One region of the Streptomyces siamensis genome, then DNA from elsewhere that is predicted to be linked to it. Evidence: riboswitches for the same ligand, from Rfam matches in the RefSeq annotation. Region 1 holds a riboswitch; each other region holds the start of a gene.

Region 1 (6,032 bases):
CGGCGCAGCCGTCCGATCGGTACTCACGCAGACCCACAGCGACCTGGAGCTGCTGGTCACCGACGACCAGTCCTCCGACGGCTCCATGGACCTGCTCCGCGAGTTCGCCGAGCAGGACGAGCGCGTCTTGCCCGAGTCGGCACCCGAACAGGGCGGTGCGGGCCGGGCCCGCAACCTCGCGATCGAACGGGCCCGCGGGGACTACGTCGCTTTTCTCGACAGCGACGACATGTGGCTCCCGGAGAAGACCGAGAAGCAGCTCGCCTTCGCTGCGGAAGCCACTGCGCCGTTGACGTTCACCTCGTACTTCAAGATGGACGCCGACTACGACGGCGAGAGCACCGACTGGGTCCCGAACGGGCGGGTGATCCGTGCGCGGGAGCACGTGGACTACCGCGCGATGCTGGTCCAGGACCACATCGGTGCTCTCACCGCCATGTACGACCGCAATGTCCTGGGTACGAGGCTGATGCCAGAGATGCGCAAGCGCCAGGACTACGCCCTCTGGCTGTTGATCATGCGGGACGGCGCTGACGCCCGGGGCCTGGCTGAGCCGCTTGCGGTCTACAGGGCCCATCAGGCGGGATCACTGTCCTCCAACAAGCTGTCGCTCGTGCAGTACAACTGGGCCCTGTACCGCAAGCACGAGCATCTGTCGGTCCCGCGGGCGACCCGGGCACTGGCCGGCGCCGTGTGGCAGTCGCTGCGCAACTCGCGCATCTAGGCCGTTTCTCTTGGATCATGGCGCTGACCCGGATGTGGGTGGAGTCGGTGCGCTGGGTGCCGCGGCCCTATAGCAAGCCGGCCCGCCGGATCCGGGTGAGCGCGAGGCCCGGCAGCCGGTCGACGCGGTCGCCCTCGGCGAGCCGGTCGCGGGAGTCGGACAGGACGCCGTGGTGGAAGCCGGGGTCTTCCAGCTCCAGGCCGAGGGCGCACTTGAAGTCGATGCGGCTGCGCACCGCAACGTCACCGGCTCCCAGCGGTCGAGGCCACCCGCGCCAGCCCCATTTCCATAAATCATGTATATAAAAATGCTATGCTTCGAGCATGAGTCGTCAAGACACCGCTCCTGGCGCGTCCGCCGCCATCGGGGCAGCCCTCTACGGCCTGGCCACCAGGGCCACACGACGCCTGCCCCGGGACATGAGCCTGACGTCCGCCGCCACCCTGGCCACCCTGGACCGGAGCGGCCCGCGACGCATCACCGATCTGGCCGCAGTCGAGGGCGTCACCCAGCCCGCGATGACCGCCCTGGTCCGGGTGATGGAGCAGTCCGGCCTGGTCGAGCGACGGGGCGACGCGTCCGACAAGCGGGTCACGCTGGTGTGCCTGACCGAAGCCGGCACCTCCTATGTCCGGACGCGGCGCCAGGCGGGCGTCCACGCGTTCGAGCGGTTGATCGGCGAGCTCACCGGCGACGAGGTCGAGGCGCTGGTGGCGGCCCTACCGGCGCTGAAGCATCTGGCAGAGCTCGAAAGCCAGGACCGCGAAGGACCGAAGCCGTGACCGGGCAGCCGGGCGGCAGGGTCGCGGGGAAGGCGTTCCCGGTGGCGCGTTCCGAGGCGCGGCTGCTGGTCCCCGCCCTGATGTTCATCGCTCTGGTCGTGGCGGCGGTCGCCAGCCTCGGGACGCCGCTCATCACCAGCGTGGCGACCTCGTTCCACGTCTCGCTCGGCAGCGCGCAGTGGACGCTGACCGTCGCCCTGCTCAGCGGCGCCGTCGCCACGCCGGTCCTGGGCCGGCTCGGAGCCGGCCCGCACCGGCGGGCCACGATCCTCGCCACGCTGGCGGTCGTCGTCGCCGGCAGCGCGCTCACCGTGCTGCCGCTGCCGTTCGCGTGGCTGCTGGCCGGCAGGGCGGCCCAGGGCGTCGGGCTCGGGCTGACGGCGCTGATGATGGGCGTGGCCCGGGACCACCTCCCCGAGGAGCGCAGCGCGGGCGTGATCGCCCTGATCTCGGTGGTCTCGATCATCGGGGCCGGCGTCGGCTACCCGCTGGCCGCACTGCTCGCCGAGCTCGGCGGGGTACGGGCCGCCTACGGCCTCGGCCTGGTCGTCACCGCCGCCGCCCTCCTGACCGCGTGGCGCTCCATGCCCGAAGCCCCCGAAGGCCGCTCCGCCCACGTGGACGTGGCAGGCGCGGTCGTCCTGGCCGCTGCGCTGCTCCTGGTGCTGTTCCTCGCCGGCGAACCGAATCTGTGGAGCCGGCACCTCGCCGTGGCGGCGGGCCTCGCCGTCGTCGCGGTGGTGCTGCTCTGCGTCTGGGCCGTCATCGAGCTGCGCAGCACGACGCCCCTGGTCGATGTGCGGGCGGTGCGGCACCCGGCGGTCGCCGGGGCGAACCTCGCCATGTTCGTCGGCGGGATCGGCATGTACCTCCTGCTCACGCTCATCACCCGGTACGCGCAGACGCCGCACGGCGCCGGCTACGGCTTCGGGCTGACGACCTTCGTCGCCGGGCTGGTCCTCATCCCGTTCTCGGTGCTGGGGTTCGTCGCCGGCAAGCTCACGCCGCGGGTCCGAACGCGGATCGCCGACCCCCTGCTCCTGGCCGGCAGCGCCGTCGTGGTCGGCGGCGGGTTCGCCCTGTTCGCGGCGGCCCGGTCAGACCTGGCCGAACTGTTCGCGGCAATGGGCGTGCTCGGCTTCGGCGTCGGCGGCTTCTCGGCCGCGATGCCCGGCGTCATCCTGGCCGTCACCCCCAAGAGCGAGACGTCGAGCGCCATGAGCTTCAACTACGTCGTCCGTAGCGTCGGGTACTCCCTGGGCAGCGCCATCGGCGGCCTGATCCTCGCCGCGGGCACCGGCCCCGGCCACCTCTTCCCCGACGACAGCGCCTACACCACCGCGGCGCTGGTCGGCATCGGCGCCATGGCGATCACGACGCTGACAAGCCTCGCTCTCGCCCGCCGACGCTCGTCCGAGACCAACCTGTAAGTCGGATGCACTCATCCCCACACTGGAGGTTCCATGCCCAAGGGCTACTGGGTCAGCGTCTACCGCACCATTTCAGACCCTGAGAAGCTGGCCGCTTACAACAAGCTGGCCGCTCCGGCCGTCGCGGCCGGGGGCGGTCGGACCTTCGTCCGTGGCGGTCGGGTCCAGGCGCATGGCGCCGGAATCGCCGAGCGCACCGTCCTGGTCGAGTTCGACAGCTTCGAGCAGGCCGTCGCGGCGTACGAGAGCGCGGCCTACCAGGAGGCGCTGGTCGCCCTCTCCGACGGCGTCGAGCGCGACTTCCGCATCGTCGAAGGCATCGACTGACCGAGGTCCAGTCGGAGCTTCGCCGAAGGCTCTCTGCGGCGCAGCCCGAACCCCACGACGAACGACAAAGCGAAGAGCCCACCGAGAACCATCGCCGCGACCGGGTGGTCGAAGTGCGCGAGGCACGCGACGCCTGCGACATCCAGAAGAGCCGCGTACTTGCGTCGGGCACATCCCGCACCCTCGGCCCTCACCATCGCACCCGGCAGTTCAGGTTCAGCTCGCGCACGGCTTCGCAACCTGAGTCTTCTTCACCGGGACGGGCAAGACGTATCGCCGGCACCGGACCGGGGCGATTGCGCCTCCCCTGCGCAAGGGGCTGTTCCTGAGCCACTACCGGTGAATTCGTGACTCGGTTACAGTTGCGGTCGAGCCGTGACTGGCGTGTCGAGATGGGTGCAACCATCGGGGAGCGGCTTCGTCACATGGACGTGTGCCGCGCGCCTGGGCTTCTTGGGATCGACCCGGGAGGCACCGTCATGGCTCAGCACCTGGATTCCTCGCCCATGGCCATGGGCCGGCCCCTGCTGGTCGGGGTCGTCGACAGGACAGCAGACGCGTTCCCGCATGGCGGCCGGTACCTCGGCGCTGAAGGAGCGTCGGGGCGCGCCCGGCGGCTGCGGTCGGAGGGGGCCGACAGCGTCGAACCGGGTCCTGCGGCGAGCCACCTGGGAGCCCAGGAAGTGGACGCGACCGAGGAAATCAGGCGGCCCGCCGACGTCATGGACCAAGTGGTCGCCGAGAGTGTGCCGGTGTCGGTCGACTCGTTCCTGCCTCAGTTCCAGCGCTTCGCTGCCGCTCGTAGGGGCCCCGCACCTCAACGACATCCACGGCTTACCCGATCCCGGATCGTACGAGGAACTCACGGGCTCCGTTTGTCGGTTGATCGCCGGGCACTCCGTGCAGCGGCGCGCACCAGCCACCGAAGCCATGACCGATGTCACCGAAGTGGGCGGGGGAATCGAGGAGTTCCTCGCCGAGCGTCCGGCCGCGCCGGGAACGGCCGGCATCAGCCGGGAACGGCTGGTCCTCGCCCCACGGCCCTTCGGGCCCTCACCGCAACCAGCCTTCCCGGGATCGGCCCGGCAACTGTGGCGACGGAGTTGTACGCGGCATGGCGCGGAGCGGATTACATCCGTACCCGTGACGTGGGCGCTCTCCGCGATGCGGTCACCGTCTCCTACGCCCGGGAAACCGCCGAAGGAGCAGCATGATGGATCAGCGAGAAGCGATCGTCGCGGTGGTGCGACGAAAAGAGCGAGTGCTCGTCATCCAGAGGGGTCCGTTGGCCAGGCTGTCAGGGTACTGGGCGCCGCTCAGCGGCACACTCGAAGCCGGTGAGACGCAGGCGGAAGCCCTGGTCCGGGAGGTGCACGAGGAAGTCGGCCTGAGGGTCTCGCCCGTGGCCAAGGTCTGGGAGTCACAGACCGAGGACGGCACGTTCCGTCTGCACTGGTGGACGGCGGAGGCCGAGGAAGGCGACGTCGTTCTGCATCCGGGTGAGGTGAGCGACGCCCGCTGGGTCACACCTGAGGAGTTCTCCCGACTTCAGCCCGTCTTCGAAACCGACCGCGTGTTCTTCGACCGCGTACTGCCGCAACTCTGACGACGCGTCGAAGGAGTACAGGGCGCTGCGACACACAACTTACGCCGCTGGCGCCTCTCCGAAACCGCAGGCAGCCAACACGAAGGAGTTCCGGCCGGTGAACGCGTTAGGTCGATACGCCGAGGTCCGAAAGATCCCCGGACTCATGTCCCTGCTCGTGACGGGGGTTGTCGCACGGCTCGGCAGCGGCATGACACCGCTCGCCCTGCTGTTGCTCGTCGAGGGGGCGACCGGCCGGTATGCGTACGCCAGTCTCGCGGTCGGTGTGTATGCCCTGGCCGGGGTATCGATCAGCCCGGTGATCGGGCGGATCGCCGACCGGCTGGGCCCTTCGCCGGTTCTCCTGGGCACCGCCCTTGCCCATGCGATGGCCCTGGCCGGGCTGGTGGTCACTGCCCAGGGCGCCGGCGCGCTGCCTCTGATCTGCACGACGGCCGCCGCCGTCGGCGCGACCTATCCGCCCCTCACCGCGGTCATCCGCGGCGCATGCAACCGGATGACCGGCCCCAGGACCGGCTGGGAACGAATGCGCGGGACCGTGCTGGCCGCGGACACCGCGTTGTACGAGTTCGTCTTCGTCATCGGTCCTCTGCTGGTGGGTGTCTTCGGGGTGATCGCCACCCCGGCCGCGGCGATCATCGCAGCCGCCGGGGTCACGCTGGCCGGGACCACCCTGGTCGCACTCGGCGCCGCGATGCGCGCCCAGCGACCGCATGCCTCTCGCGTCAGGACCAGCGGTCTGGGTCCTCTGCGCGTGCCCGGCTTCACCGTTCTGCTGGGCTGCGTCGGCGCGCTGGGGGCGGGGTTCGGCGCCGTCAGCGTGGCGGTACCCGCCTACGCCACCGAGCACTCCGGCCGCGACTCCGCCGGGCTGGCCGGTCTGCTGCTCGCGGTGTGGGGCCTGGGTTCCGCTGTGGGCGGCCTCTGGTACGGAGCCTGGCCGCCGCGCTCGCCGCTGCACCGGCAACTCGCCTGGCTGCTCGGCTGCGTCGCTCTCAGCCTCGCGGTACTCGCCGTCGTGCCGGACCCGGCGGCGCTGGCCGTCGCACTCGTGCTCGGCGGCGGCGTCATCGCTCCCTGTCTCACGGTCTACATCTCCCTCGTGGGCCGGATCGCGCCGACGGACATGCTCACAGAGGCACACACCTGGATCGCCACCGTCC
Region 2 (6,032 bases), on a different contig from region 1:
GCATCAGCAGCGCCATGACACCACCGACGCAGAACAGCGCGAACGAGGTCACCAGATACAGCGTGCCGATCGTCTTGTGGTCCGTGGACGTCAGCCACTTCACCGCGGCCCGTCCCGGACGCCGTGCGCGCGGGCCTGCGGATGCGGGCGGCGCCGTCACCGTGTTGCTCTCCATGCCCCGCCTGTGTCCGGCCCTCGCCGCACCGTCACAATGGAGCGACGCGACGAGCGTCACACCGAAGGGTGTGACGCTCACCCACCTGCCGGACACAGACGGATCATGAGCAACGACGAGACCTTCGCCGCTGCCTATCGCGAGCACTACTGGGCGGTCAGCCGCTACGTGGCTAGGCGACTGGACGGCCGTGGCAGTGATGTGGAGGAGGTGGTGGCGGAGGTCTTCACCGTCGCCTGGCGGCGCCGGTCCGACCTGCCGCCCTCTCCTCTTCCCTGGCTGTACGGGGTGGCGCGCCGCTGCCTGGCCAACGCGGTACGCGGATACGGACGCCGCCGCAGGCTGCTCGACCGGCTCGGCAACGACGAGAGCGCGCACGGCACCCAGGTGGTGGCCGGGCCCGGCTCCGACACACCGGGCGACTGGGTGCACGAGGCGCTGGCCCGGCTCTCCCCGGCCGACCAGGAAGTACTGCGCCTCACGGCCTGGGAGGAACTCGCCGTCGACGAGGTCGCCGTCGTCCTCGGCTGCGGCAGCCGCGCCGCCGCGATGCGCCTGCACCGCGCCCGCCGCCGGCTCAGAGCCGAGATCGACCGTCTGCAGACCACCCCCGTGGCCACCGGCACCGCAACGCCCCGCCGCGACATCCTGAAGGAGCCCGGCCATGGCTGACGAACTCGAACTCCTGCGCCGCGCCGACCCGGTCCCGTCCGCCGACCCCCGCTTCGGCGACCGCCCGCTCGACCAGCACGCCGAACACCGGCTCGACCTGCTCCTGCACGGCGGCGACCGCAGGCCCGACCGCCTCCCGCACGGCGGCGAACGCCGGCCGCGCCCCCGGCACCTGCGCCGGTGGACCTGGGGCCTCGGCTCCGTGGCGGCGGCCTGCGTGGTCGTCCTCACCCTCACCCTCATGTTCTCGGGCTCGGCCACCGCGCCCGCCGTGGCCGCACCGCGCCCGCTGGTCGTCGAGGCCGGATCCGCCCCCGTGCCGCTCGACCGGATCGCCGGCCGCGCGGCGGCCGCCGGGGACACCCTCCGGCTGGTCCAGGGCACCCATCTCCAGTCGTGGAGCCTCGCCATGACGTCCGGCCCCGGCGCCCGGCCGCCCGTCACCCTGCCCGAGGAACGCCTCGTCCGCTGGAAGGCCGACGGCAGCCACACGGAACTCGTCGTGGCCACCGACCCGCGCCGCCCGGGAAAGCCGGTCGTCACGGACGCCGACCCCGTGCCCCGCACCGTCGAGGACGGGCACGTCCTCAGCAGGCGGACCTATCCGCCGAGTTGGAGCGACGCCCCGCCCGTCGCCCGGCCGCCGCACGACGCCGTACGGCTGCGCGCCTACCTGGACGAGATCGACCGCACCGGCCCCCTGGACACCCCGGGACTCCTCGACGCCGTCGCCGGACTGCTGGACAACTGGACGCTCGGCACCCGGGAGAACGCCGCGCTGGTCCGGATCCTGGCCGACGCGCAGGGCCTGCGCCCGGCCGGTGCGGTCACCGACCGGCTGGGCCGCGGGGGACAGGCGTACGTATACGACGACCGGGCGCACTCCGTCCGGCGGATGCTGGTGCTCGACCCGGTCACCGGTGCCGTCCTCGGCCTGGAAGAGACCGTCACCCGGGACGACCCCGAGTTCGGGGTCAAGGCCGGGGACGTGCTCTCCTACCGCGCGTGGATGCGCTGACGGTGCCGCTCAGACGCCCGGCCGGCGTTCCGCTGCCGCCACGGTCTGCTCCAGCAGAACCGCGATGGTCATGGGGCCGACGCCGCCGGGCACGGGCGTGATCAGTCCGGCCCGCGTGACGGCCGTGTCGAAGTCGACGTCGCCCACGTTGCCCGGGTTGTACCCCGCGTCGATCACGACGGCACCCGGCTTGACGTCCTCACCGCGGATCAGCCGGGGCCGGCCCACCGCGGCCACCACGATGTCCGCCTCACGCACGAGGGACGACAGGTCCTTCGTACGCGAGTGGCAGTACGTCACCGTGGCGTCCCGTCCGAGGAGGAGCATGCCGACCGGCTTGCCCAGGATCGCGCTTCGGCCCACCACGACCGCCCGCCTGCCCGCCGGGTCGACGTCGTACTCGTCGAGGAGCCGCATGATGCCGCCGGGTGTGCAGGACACGAAGCCGGGCAGGCCGAAGCTCATCGCCGAGTACGAGCTCAGCGTCACGCCGTCGACGTCCTTGCGCGGGTCGATGGCCTCGAACGCCGCCCGCTCGTCGATGTGCGGGCCGACGGGGTGCTGGAGCAGGATGCCGTGCACGGTGGGGTCCTCGGAGAGCGCGCGGAGCGTGCCGACCAGTTCGGCGGTCGTCGTGGCGGCCGGCAGGGCGACGTGCCGGGACTCGATCCCCGCCTTGCGGCAGCGGTTCTGCTTCATGCGCACGTAGGTGACCGAGGCGGGGTCCTCGCCGACGAGCACCGTCGCCAGACACGGCGCGGCACCGGTACGGTCCTTCAGGTCGGCGGCGCGCTTCGCGGTGTCCTCGACGATCCGGCGCGCGAGAGCCGTGCCGTCCATGAGCTGGGCCTGGGACATGAGCTGCTCCTCCAGAGCGCTGCTGACGATCGCCCAGGCGCGCGGCTGAGACCCGTTCGTCAGGCCGCTCCCCGGTGGTACTCCACCTCAGCGCCAGTCACGGCCCGCCGACCAGGGTAGCTCCTGCGGGTGACCCGCCCGCGGCCGGTCCGGCCCGCTGGGGGCGGCGGGCCTCGTCACCCGCACCACGAGGTGTGGTGCCGGGTACGGGTCGGGCTCACCGGCGTCGGAGGGGCAGCCTTCGAACGGCACGCGGTGCCGGAGGACGGGAGCGGGCAGCGCGCAACGCTGAGCCCAGCAGCGAGGCGGACAGTCGCAGACCTGCCGCGGAGACGGGTCGCGGCAGCCGAGCGGGGCGCGGGCGCGACCGGCCCATCCCCACTCGCGCCGAGAAGGTCCAGGTCAGACGCGACGTGATCTGGACCTTCGGCCAGTGCCTTTCTACTCGTCCCATGCCTGGAGCAGCGTCTGGTCGACGATCTTGCCGTCACGCAGCGACATCATCGACGTGCTCAGCACCTTCACGCCGTCCGCGTACTCGCAGGACTCGGAGAAGGCGACGTGGTCGCCCTGGACCACGCACTGCTCCAGCTTGTGGGTCATGTCCCGGCTGTAGACGTCGTCGAGCATCTCGGCGATCTCGCCGCGACCGTGTTTCACCATCGGGTGGCTGGGCTGGGTGTTGCGGTCGACGATGCGCAGTTCCGCGTCGTCGGCGTAGAGCGACAGCAGATCCGTCGCACTGTGTCCTTCAATGGCTCGGCGCAGCGCTTCGGTGTCGAAGGCGGGGCCTAGCGAGGTGCCCATGATGACCTCCTTGAAGGCCGCGGCCCGTCGAGGAGCAGGTCGCGAAGGGCCTCATCTCCGAGACTCCTCCGCCGCACGGTCCTCGGCAAGCGCAGCCGCCCCGATGAGCCTGTCGGGTGAGCGGAGCGTGACGGCCGTGTCCGCGGGGGACCGGCGCCGTTGCAGAAGGCATGATCTCAACACGACGTATGGTCGCCGCCATTGGTCTCGCCGTCGGAGTCACCGGACTCGCCGCGCCGATGGCGAGCGCGGCGGGCTCCGAGGCCGCGGACGCGGGGAAGCTGAACCCCGTCGCCGAACTCGACTCCCTCGCCCTGAGCTCCATCCCTGCCGAGCAGCGCGCCGCCATGCCGCTGCCGTCCCGCCAGCTCGCGGGCCTCAACCGGCTGAACGACCTGAACCAGCTGCATCAGGTGACCGACCTCGCCGCGCCCGTCATGGGTGTCGTTCCGGCCGTCGAGGGCTAGTCCGGCAAAGGGCCTGCCCTCTGACGAGCACCGAGGGCCGGCCCGTACGAGCGCGGAGGGCCGGTTCGGTGGGCGAAGACCACTTCGCCCACCGGCCGGCCCTCTTTCTCGTGCCGGGCTCCGCCGCCTCACCCGGCGGTGGCGAGGAACTGCGTGGCGGCGAGTTCGGCGTACAGCGGGTCCGCGGCCACCAGTTCGCGATGCGTTCCCACGGCGCGGACGCGACCCGCGTCCATCACGACGATGCGGTCGGCCATCGTGACGGTGGACAGCCGGTGCGCGACCACGAGGACCGTCGTCGTCCGGGCCACGTCGGAGACCGTGTCGCGCAGCGCCGCCTCGTTGACGGCGTCGAGCTGGGACGTGGCCTCGTCGAGGAGCAGCAGCCGCGGACGGCGCAGCAGTGCGCGGGCGATGGCGACGCGCTGACGCTCGCCGCCGGACAGCTTGGTGCCGCGATGGCCGACCAGCGTGTCCAGCCCGCGGGGCAGCCGGGCGACCAGCCCGTCGAGACGTGTCGTCTTGAGCACACGGACGATTTCGGCCTCGTCGGCCCGCGGATTGCCGAGCAGCAGGTTGTCGCGCAGCGAGCCCGAGAGCACCGGGGCGTCCTGCTCCACGTAACCGATGGCGGACCGCAGCTGCGGCAGGTCCCACCCGTCCAGCTCCCGGCCGTCCACGGTGATCACCCCGGTCTCGGGGTCGTAGAACCGCTCGATCAGCGAGAACACGGTCGTCTTCCCCGCTCCGGACGGCCCCACGAACGCGGTCATGCCGCGCGCCGGGACGGCGAACGTCACACCGTGATGGACGTACGGAAGGTCGTCGGCGTACCGGAAGCGGACGTCGTCGAAGGCGAGCGACGCAGGCTCGGCGCCGGGGGAGGGCAGCGGCGCGGGCAGCGCCACGGGTTCGGCGGGCAGCCGCATCGCCTCCTGGATCCGGGCGAGCGCGGCGGCACCGGTCTGGTACTGGGTGACGGCGCCGACCACCTGCTGGATCGGCGACATCAGATAGAACACGTACAGCAGGAACGCCACCAGGGTGCCGACGTCCACGGCTCCCGTCGCGACGCGGGCCCCGCCCACCGCCAGCACCGTGATGAAGGCGATCTGCATCGCCAGCCCGGCCGTGTTGCCCGCGGCGGCCGACCACTTGGCGGCCCGGACGCTCTGCCGCCACGACTCCTCGGCCGCCGCGTGGACGGCCGCCTCCTCGCGGTGCTCGGCACCGGACGCCTTCACGGTGCGCAGCGCGCCGAGAATCCGTTCCAGCGCGGCACCCATCAGCCCGACGGCGTCCTGGGCCTGCTTGCTGGCCTGGTTGATGCGCGGCACGATCACCCCGAGCACTGTGCCCGCGCACAGGATCACGGCGAGGGTGACCCCGAGCAGCACCACGTCGACCAGGCCCATCATGACCACCGTCGCGACGAGGGTGAGCCCGCCGGTGCCGATGCCGACCAGGGAATCGGTCGTCACCTCGCGCAGCAGGGTCGTGTCGGAGGTGATGCGGGACATCAGATCGCCCGGCTCGCTGCGGTCCACGGCAGGTATGCGCAGCCGCAGCAGATACGAGGACAGGGTGCGCCGCGCGCCCAGCACCACCGACTCCGCGGTGCGCCGCAGGACGTACGAACCCGTCGCCCCCACCGCCGCGTTGGTGACCACCAGCGCCGCCATCCCGAGCAGCGCCCGCCCGATGGGCCGGTCGTGCGACAGGTCGTCGATGAGGCCCCGCGCCACCAGCGGCAGCACCAGCCCGGTGGCGCCGGTCGCGAGCGCCAGCAGCGCGCCGGCCAGCAGGGCCCATCGATGCGGTCGTACGTAGCCGAGCAGCAGGCGCCACGTGGGCACCTCGGGCTGGGCGTCGGTGAGGCTCACGGCGCTCCTTGGCGTGAGTCGGTGCGGAGCACTCAGGCTACGTCCGGGCCCGCCGGGACCGGGAGCGGGTCAACTCCCTTGCGGGAGAGCGCAGTCAGCGTGCCGCCAGCGCGGCGAGGGTCGCCTCGAGGTCGGCGGGCCGGGGCCGGTTG
Region 3 (6,032 bases), on a different contig from region 1:
AGGAGCACGGGCGCACGGTCCGGCTGGACGAGTACCCCGCGCAGCTCGACATCGGCTTCTCCAAGACGGTGCGTGAGCCTCCGGAGTGGGTGGCGCTCGGCGCCCCCGAGGACTACGGCCGCCAGGCCCTGTGGTTCGCGAAGCCGCATCTGCTGAGTTTCTGGCTGGTCGACGACGACGGTGGCCGCTTCACCCGCTCGGTGCGGACCGCGGGGCCCACGCTGCTGTGGCTGCCCTCCGGCGGTGAGGTGACCTTGCGTCTGGAGGGCGTGGCGTCGAAGGAGCGGGCGGTGGCGATCGCCAAGTCGCTGAAATAGCACGTGTTTCCTACTGGTGAGGCAGCGCGCGAATCCGTCGGTGCCGAGTGGGAACCCCGGCGGGTCGAGCGGTGTACCAGAAGTGAGACATCGCGTGCGGGCGGGCCGCACGCGGGACGACCGGCTGGTTGGGGGTCCGGATGCGCAGGCTTCGTGAACTGCTGTCGGTGACGGGGGCGTTGGCCGTGGCGCTCGCGGTGGTGCTGATCGCGGCGCCCTCGGCGACGGCCGGTGGACCGACGAGCGTGCTGGTGGTCTCGCCGGAGAGCGCGCAGACCGCCTCGCTGTACCACTCGGACGAGGAGTACGGAGAGTTGATGCGCCTGCTGGGCGAGCCCGACGCGGGGGACCGTGAGGAGCCGCCGGGCCTGGGCGTGGCGAGCGGGCGTCAGCTCAACGTCACCTGGCTGGCGCACGACGTGTCGCCGTGGCGGGTCGACCGCGTCTATCCGGACTCGTCGCGCGGCAAGGAGGTCTGGATACACACGGCCACCGACGTCCGGAGCATGAACGGCTACTGGCACAAGGCCGCGCACCCCGCCCAGGTGCGGGCGCTGTTCAAGAAGCTCGGCGTCCTGGGCAAACCGTCGCCCGAGGGGGCGGAGGGAATCCCCCCGGGCGCGTGGGAGTCGGCGGACGACTCCGCCGGCGCGGCGACCCCGACCCCGGCCGAGGAGGTCCGCACGGGGACGAAGACGAGGCCGGCCGCGGCCGCCTCCGACGACGGCACCGACTGGTGGTGGGCTCTGCCCGGAGCGGCGGCCGGGGCGCTGCTGGCCCGGCTGTGGCGGCCTCGCACGGGTGAACCTCACCAGGAGTTGCGGGACATGTGAGGAGCCGCGGGGTGGCGGGCAGACCGGTGAGGGGGACGCATGGGGAAGAGGGGGACGGATGAGATTGCGGATCGGTCAGGAGGGGTCCCGGCCCGCCCGGCGGGGGCGGCGACCCGGCACGAGGAGCCGGCGCCTCGCCCGGCCGGAACGCCGGCTGGGCCGTACAAGACCGTCGACCGGCGGGATGGCGCCGCGGCTCGGCGCGACGGGGCCACAGCTCGACGGAAGCGGGCCGTGGACCGGCGGGACCACTTGGTGGACCGGCGGGACCGCGTGGTGGACCGGCGGGACGCGGGTGGGGACCGAAGGCACGAGGCTGCGGACCGGCGGGACGCGAGCGAGGGCCGGTGCAAGGCTCTGGACCGGCGAGAGGCGAGCGGGGACGGGTGGGAGGCGGGTGTGGCTTCTGTTGCTGGTCGTCGTGGCGTCGGTCGCGCTCGGCACTCCGGGCGCCCGGGCCTCCGCACGGGATACGGCACACGATGCGGCGCGCGGCTCGGCGCGGGCGAAGGCCGACACTCCCGACCTGGCACTGGTCGTCGCCGGTGACACGGGACGGGCGACCTCGCTGCACTCCGGGGAGCGGGACTTCGTACGGCTGTGGCGGCTGCTCTCCCCGCGGTACACGGGGACGGAGCGGGTTCCCGAGGCATGGGTGGAGGGCCGTTTCCCCGAAGTGCGGGCCACCGTGATCTGGGGGCTCACAGGGGTGGGGGGCTGGCCGCAGACCAGCAGGGCACCGGGTGGCGATGTCGCCATCGAGCGTCAGGACCAGGTGTTCGTCGCCGCGGACGGCACTCCATGGGTGCGGACGGATCCTTCCCCCGACGTCCGGGACGACGACATCCGCTGGCACCGGGCGCCGCGCGCGGTGTTCGACCAACTGGATGAGGAGGGATCCCTGTTCGGCTCGGGAAGCACTTTGGGGCGTGTGGCGGAGCCGGACGTGGCGGACAGCGTGAGGTGGGCGGTGCCAGGGCTGGCGGCGGGGCTGGTCCTCGGCACAGGGGGCTCCGTCCTGATACGCCGCGCGGCGGCCCGGCGTGAGGCTGCCGGACCGCCGCGGGAACCACGACAGGAGCTGATCGATCTGTAGCCCGCGCGAGGCGCGTCAGCCGAGGTCGATCTCCGGGTAGAGCGGGAAACCGGCGAGCAGGTCGGTGGCGCGGTGGGCGATCTCGTCGGAGATCTTCGCGTCCAGGACGTGCTGGGCCTTGGACGGGCTGCCCTTGGCCGTGGTGCCGGGCTCGGCGGACGTCAGGACGCGGTCGATCAGGCCCGCGATCTCGTCCATCTCGGCCGTGCCCAGACCACGGGTGGTCAGCGCGGGCGTGCCGATGCGGATGCCGGAGGTGTACCAGGCGCCGTTGGGGTCGGCGGGGATGGCGTTGCGGTTGGTGACGATGCCCGAGTCGAGCAGGGCGGACTCGGCCTGACGGCCGGTGAGGCCGTAGGAGGAGGTGACGTCGATCAGGTTGAGGTGGTTGTCGGTGCCGCCCGTGACCAGCGTGGCGCCGCGGCGCATCAGGCCTTCGGCGAGGGCACGGGAGTTGTCGACGACGGCCTGTGCGTAGTCGCGGAACTCGGGGCGGCGGGCCTCGGCGAGCGCGACGGCCTTGGCCGCCATGACGTGCGGGAGGGGGCCGCCGAGGACCATCGGGCAGCCGCGGTCGACCTGCTCGGCGAGGCTCTCGTCGCACAGCACCATGCCGCCGCGCGGGCCGCGCAGCGACTTGTGCGTGGTGGTGGTGACGATCTGGGCGTGCGGGACCGGGTCGAAGTCTCCGGTGAGCACCTTGCCGGCGACGAGGCCCGCGAAGTGCGCCATGTCGACCATGAGCGTGGCGCCGACCTCGTCGGCGATCTCGCGCATGATCCGGAAGTTCACCAGGCGGGGGTAGGCGGAGTAGCCGGCGACGATGATGAGCGGCTTGAACTCGCGGGCGGAGGTGCGCAGGGCCTCGTAGTCGATGAGCCCGGTGGCGGGGTCGGTGCCGTAGGAGCGCTGGTCGAACATCTTGCCGGAGATGTTCGGGCGGAAGCCGTGGGTGAGGTGGCCGCCGGCGTCGAGGGACATGCCGAGCATGCGCTGGTTGCCGAAGGCGTGGCGCAGTTCGGCCCAGTCGGCCTCGGTGAGGTCGTTGACGTTGCGGACTCCGGCGCGCTCCAGGGCGGGGGCCTCGACGCGGGCGGCGAGGACGGCCCAGAAGGCCACGAGGTTGGCGTCGATGCCGGAGTGCGGCTGGGCGTAGGCGTGCTCGGCGCCGAAGAGTTCGCGGGCGTGCTCGGCGGCGAGTGCCTCGACGGTGTCCACGTTGCGGCAGCCGGCGTAGAAGCGACGGCCGACGGTCCCCTCGGCGTACTTGTCGCTGAACCAGTTGCCCATGGCGAGGAGCGTGGCAGGGGAGGCGTAGTTCTCCGACGCGATCAGCTTGAGCATGTCGCGCTGGTCGGCGACCTCCTGGCCGATGGCGTCGGCGACGCGGGGCTCCACGGCCCGGATCACGTCCAGGGCACTGCGGAACGCGGTGGACTCGGTGGAAAGGGGCTCTGGCATGACGGCCTCCGGACGTGGTGTTCAGCGTTCACGGGTCGGCCCAGGCGCACGGCACACAGTTCGAGGGGCCGCTCCCCGATGGTCGGTCCCATCCCAGCGCGCCAGTCACGGCCCCGCCGGTCAGCCTACCGGGCGCGCCGGATCTGCGGGTTCCCCGGTCCACCATGCGAGCGACGGTAGGAAGGAGGCCGGGGCCCACCATCGGCGGGCGCCACTCCCCGCCCGGGAGGACATGCCGTCCCCCGCCCGGGAGCACGTATCCGCCCGTGGTCGGGAAGCGCGAGCCGCCCGGTCCGGGCGGCACGTGCCGCCCCGTGCGCGGGCACGCGCGTCGCCCCGTGCCGCTCGTCAAGAAACGGAGATCGCGTGACCGCTACGGAGACGACGAAGGCGTTCATCGCCTCGGCCGACGCGCACAGCGCGCACAACTACCACCCGCTGCCGGTCGTCGTGGCGACGGCGGACGGGGCCTGGATGACGGACGTCGAGGGGCGCCGCTATCTCGACATGCTGGCCGGATACTCGGCGCTGAACTTCGGGCACGGCAATCGGCGACTGATCGAGGCGGCGAAGGCGCAGCTGGAGCGGGTGACGCTGACGTCGCGGGCCTTCCACCACGACCGGTTCGCGGACTTCTGCCGGGAGCTGGCGGCACTGTGCGGCATGGAGATGGTGCTGCCGATGAACACCGGCGCGGAGGCGGTGGAGACGGCGGTGAAGACGGCCCGGAAGTGGGGGTACCGCGTGAAGGGGGTGCCCGCGGAGCGGGCGAAGATCGTCGTCGCGGGGAACAACTTCCACGGCCGTACGACCACGCTCATCAGTTTCTCCACGGACCCGGAGGCGCGGGCGGACTTCGGGCCGTACACGCCGGGCTTCGAGATCGTGCCCTACGGGGACCTGACCGCGATGCGGGCGGCGCTGACGGAGAACACGGTCGCCGTGCTGCTGGAGCCGATCCAGGGCGAGGCGGGGGTGCTGGTGCCGCCCCCGGGCTATCTGCCGGGCGTGCGGGAACTGACCCGCGAGCGGAACGTGCTGTTCGTCGCGGACGAGATCCAGTCGGGTCTCGGCCGCACGGGAAAGACGTTCGCGTGCGAGCACGAGGGGGTCGTGCCGGACGTGTACGTGCTGGGCAAGGCGCTCGGGGGCGGGGTCGTCCCCGTGTCGGCGGTGGTGGCGGGCGCCGACGTGCTGGGGGTGTTCCGGCCCGGGGAGCACGGTTCGACGTTCGGGGGCAATCCGCTGGCCTGCGCGGTGGCGTTGGAGGTGATCGCGATGCTGCGGTCGGGCGAGTACCAGCGGCGGGCGGCCGAGCTGGGTGCGCATCTGCACCAGGAGCTGGGCCGGTTGAAGGACTCCGGTCATGTCACACAGGTCCGCGGGCGCGGACTGTGGGCGGGCGTCGACATCGCCCCGGCGTACGGCACGGGCCGGGAGATCTCCGAAAAGCTGGTGGACCGGGGCGTCCTGGTGAAGGACACCCACGGCGTCACGATCCGGATCGCCCCGCCGCTGGTCATCTCCGAGGAGGACCTCGACTGGGGGCTCGGCCGACTTCGCGAGGTGCTGGGGGCCTAGGGCCGGGGCCGGGAGCCGTCGGGACCGGGCAGTCTCCGGGACGCGTCGTCTCCGGGATGCTCCAGCTCCCCGGTCCCGGGGCAGGGCGGCCCGGGGTCGCCGAGGCGCGGCGCGCCGGGTCCGGGAGCCGGCGAGGCACGGTGCCGGGTCCGGGGGCACCAGGCGCGGTGCCGGGTTCGCGGCGCACCGTCTCGGGATGCGCCGGGTCCCGGTGCAGGGTGGGTCCGGGGGCCGGCGAGGCACGGTGCCGGGCTCGGGGCGCGGGTGCCCGACGCGTCACGGGACCCGGCTCGGCCCCGTGTCGCCGGGCGGCGGCCGGGGGTCGCGCGCGCCGGGTCGTCAGAGGATCACGTGCGGCAGGAAGCGGGCGTACTCGTCCGTGACCAGGCCGGACGACTCGCGGATGCCGAGGCCCGCCGACTCGTCCTCGACGACCCAGGCGCCCAGCACGACGCGGTTGCCGTCGAAGGACGGGAGGGGGGCCAGCTCCTGGTAGACGCAGGGCTCGTCGGTACGCACGACCGGGGCGGCGCCCGGTTCGTGCACGGTGACCCCGGCGCCCTCGCGGCCGAGCAGCGGCTTGGCCACGTAGCCCCGGCCGGCGGCCAGTTCGCGCGGGCCGTCGAGGTGGGCGGGGAGCAGGTTCGGGTGGTCCGGGTAGAGCTCCCAGAGAATCGCGAGGAGAGCCTTGTTGGACAGGAGCATCTTCCAGGCCGGCTCGATCCACAGCGTGGTCCCCGTGCC

The links. Region 1 has a riboswitch for ZMP and ZTP ahead of ABEB03_RS33150 (dihydropteroate synthase). Riboswitches for the same ligand answer to the same signal wherever they lie in the genome.
Region 2: linked by a shared signal. The riboswitch ahead of ABEB03_RS22865 (bifunctional 5,10-methylenetetrahydrofolate dehydrogenase/5,10-methenyltetrahydrofolate cyclohydrolase) and the one ahead of ABEB03_RS33150 (dihydropteroate synthase) in region 1 are both predicted to bind ZMP and ZTP.
Region 3: linked by a shared signal. The riboswitch ahead of ABEB03_RS31855 (glycine hydroxymethyltransferase) and the one ahead of ABEB03_RS33150 (dihydropteroate synthase) in region 1 are both predicted to bind ZMP and ZTP.

The regions. Positions count from the first base shown of each region.
Region 1 covers NZ_BAABKB010000031.1:61,590-67,621, reverse strand. Annotated here, with positions in the region: gene ABEB03_RS33175 (glycosyltransferase family 2 protein) at 1-724, shown strand, start outside; gene ABEB03_RS33170 (hypothetical protein) at 792-959, opposite strand; gene ABEB03_RS33165 (MarR family winged helix-turn-helix transcriptional regulator) at 1,144-1,506, shown strand; gene ABEB03_RS33160 (MFS transporter) at 1,503-2,936, shown strand; gene ABEB03_RS33155 (DUF1330 domain-containing protein) at 2,970-3,263, shown strand; ZMP/ZTP riboswitch at 3,629-3,720, shown strand; gene ABEB03_RS33150 (dihydropteroate synthase) at 3,689-4,477, shown strand; gene ABEB03_RS33145 (NUDIX domain-containing protein) at 4,474-4,869, shown strand; gene ABEB03_RS33140 (MFS transporter) at 4,967-6,032, shown strand, end outside.
Region 2 covers NZ_BAABKB010000016.1:504,981-511,012, reverse strand. Annotated here, with positions in the region: gene ctaD (aa3-type cytochrome oxidase subunit I) at 1-175, opposite strand, end outside; gene ABEB03_RS22875 (RNA polymerase sigma factor) at 281-847, shown strand; gene ABEB03_RS22870 (CU044_5270 family protein) at 840-1,865, shown strand; gene ABEB03_RS22865 (bifunctional 5,10-methylenetetrahydrofolate dehydrogenase/5,10-methenyltetrahydrofolate cyclohydrolase) at 1,875-2,723, opposite strand; ZMP/ZTP riboswitch at 2,748-2,834, opposite strand; gene ABEB03_RS22860 (nuclear transport factor 2 family protein) at 3,165-3,530, opposite strand; gene ABEB03_RS22855 (hypothetical protein) at 3,701-3,997, shown strand; gene ABEB03_RS22850 (ABC transporter ATP-binding protein) at 4,126-5,880, opposite strand; gene ABEB03_RS22845 (rhodanese-like domain-containing protein) at 5,975-6,032, opposite strand, start outside.
Region 3 covers NZ_BAABKB010000030.1:237,183-243,214, reverse strand. Annotated here, with positions in the region: gene ABEB03_RS31870 (hypothetical protein) at 1-317, shown strand, start outside; gene ABEB03_RS31865 (hypothetical protein) at 458-1,150, shown strand; gene ABEB03_RS31860 (hypothetical protein) at 1,548-2,246, shown strand; gene ABEB03_RS31855 (glycine hydroxymethyltransferase) at 2,262-3,707, opposite strand; ZMP/ZTP riboswitch at 3,739-3,826, opposite strand; gene rocD (ornithine--oxo-acid transaminase) at 4,074-5,288, shown strand; gene ABEB03_RS31845 (glutathionylspermidine synthase family protein) at 5,628-6,032, opposite strand, start outside.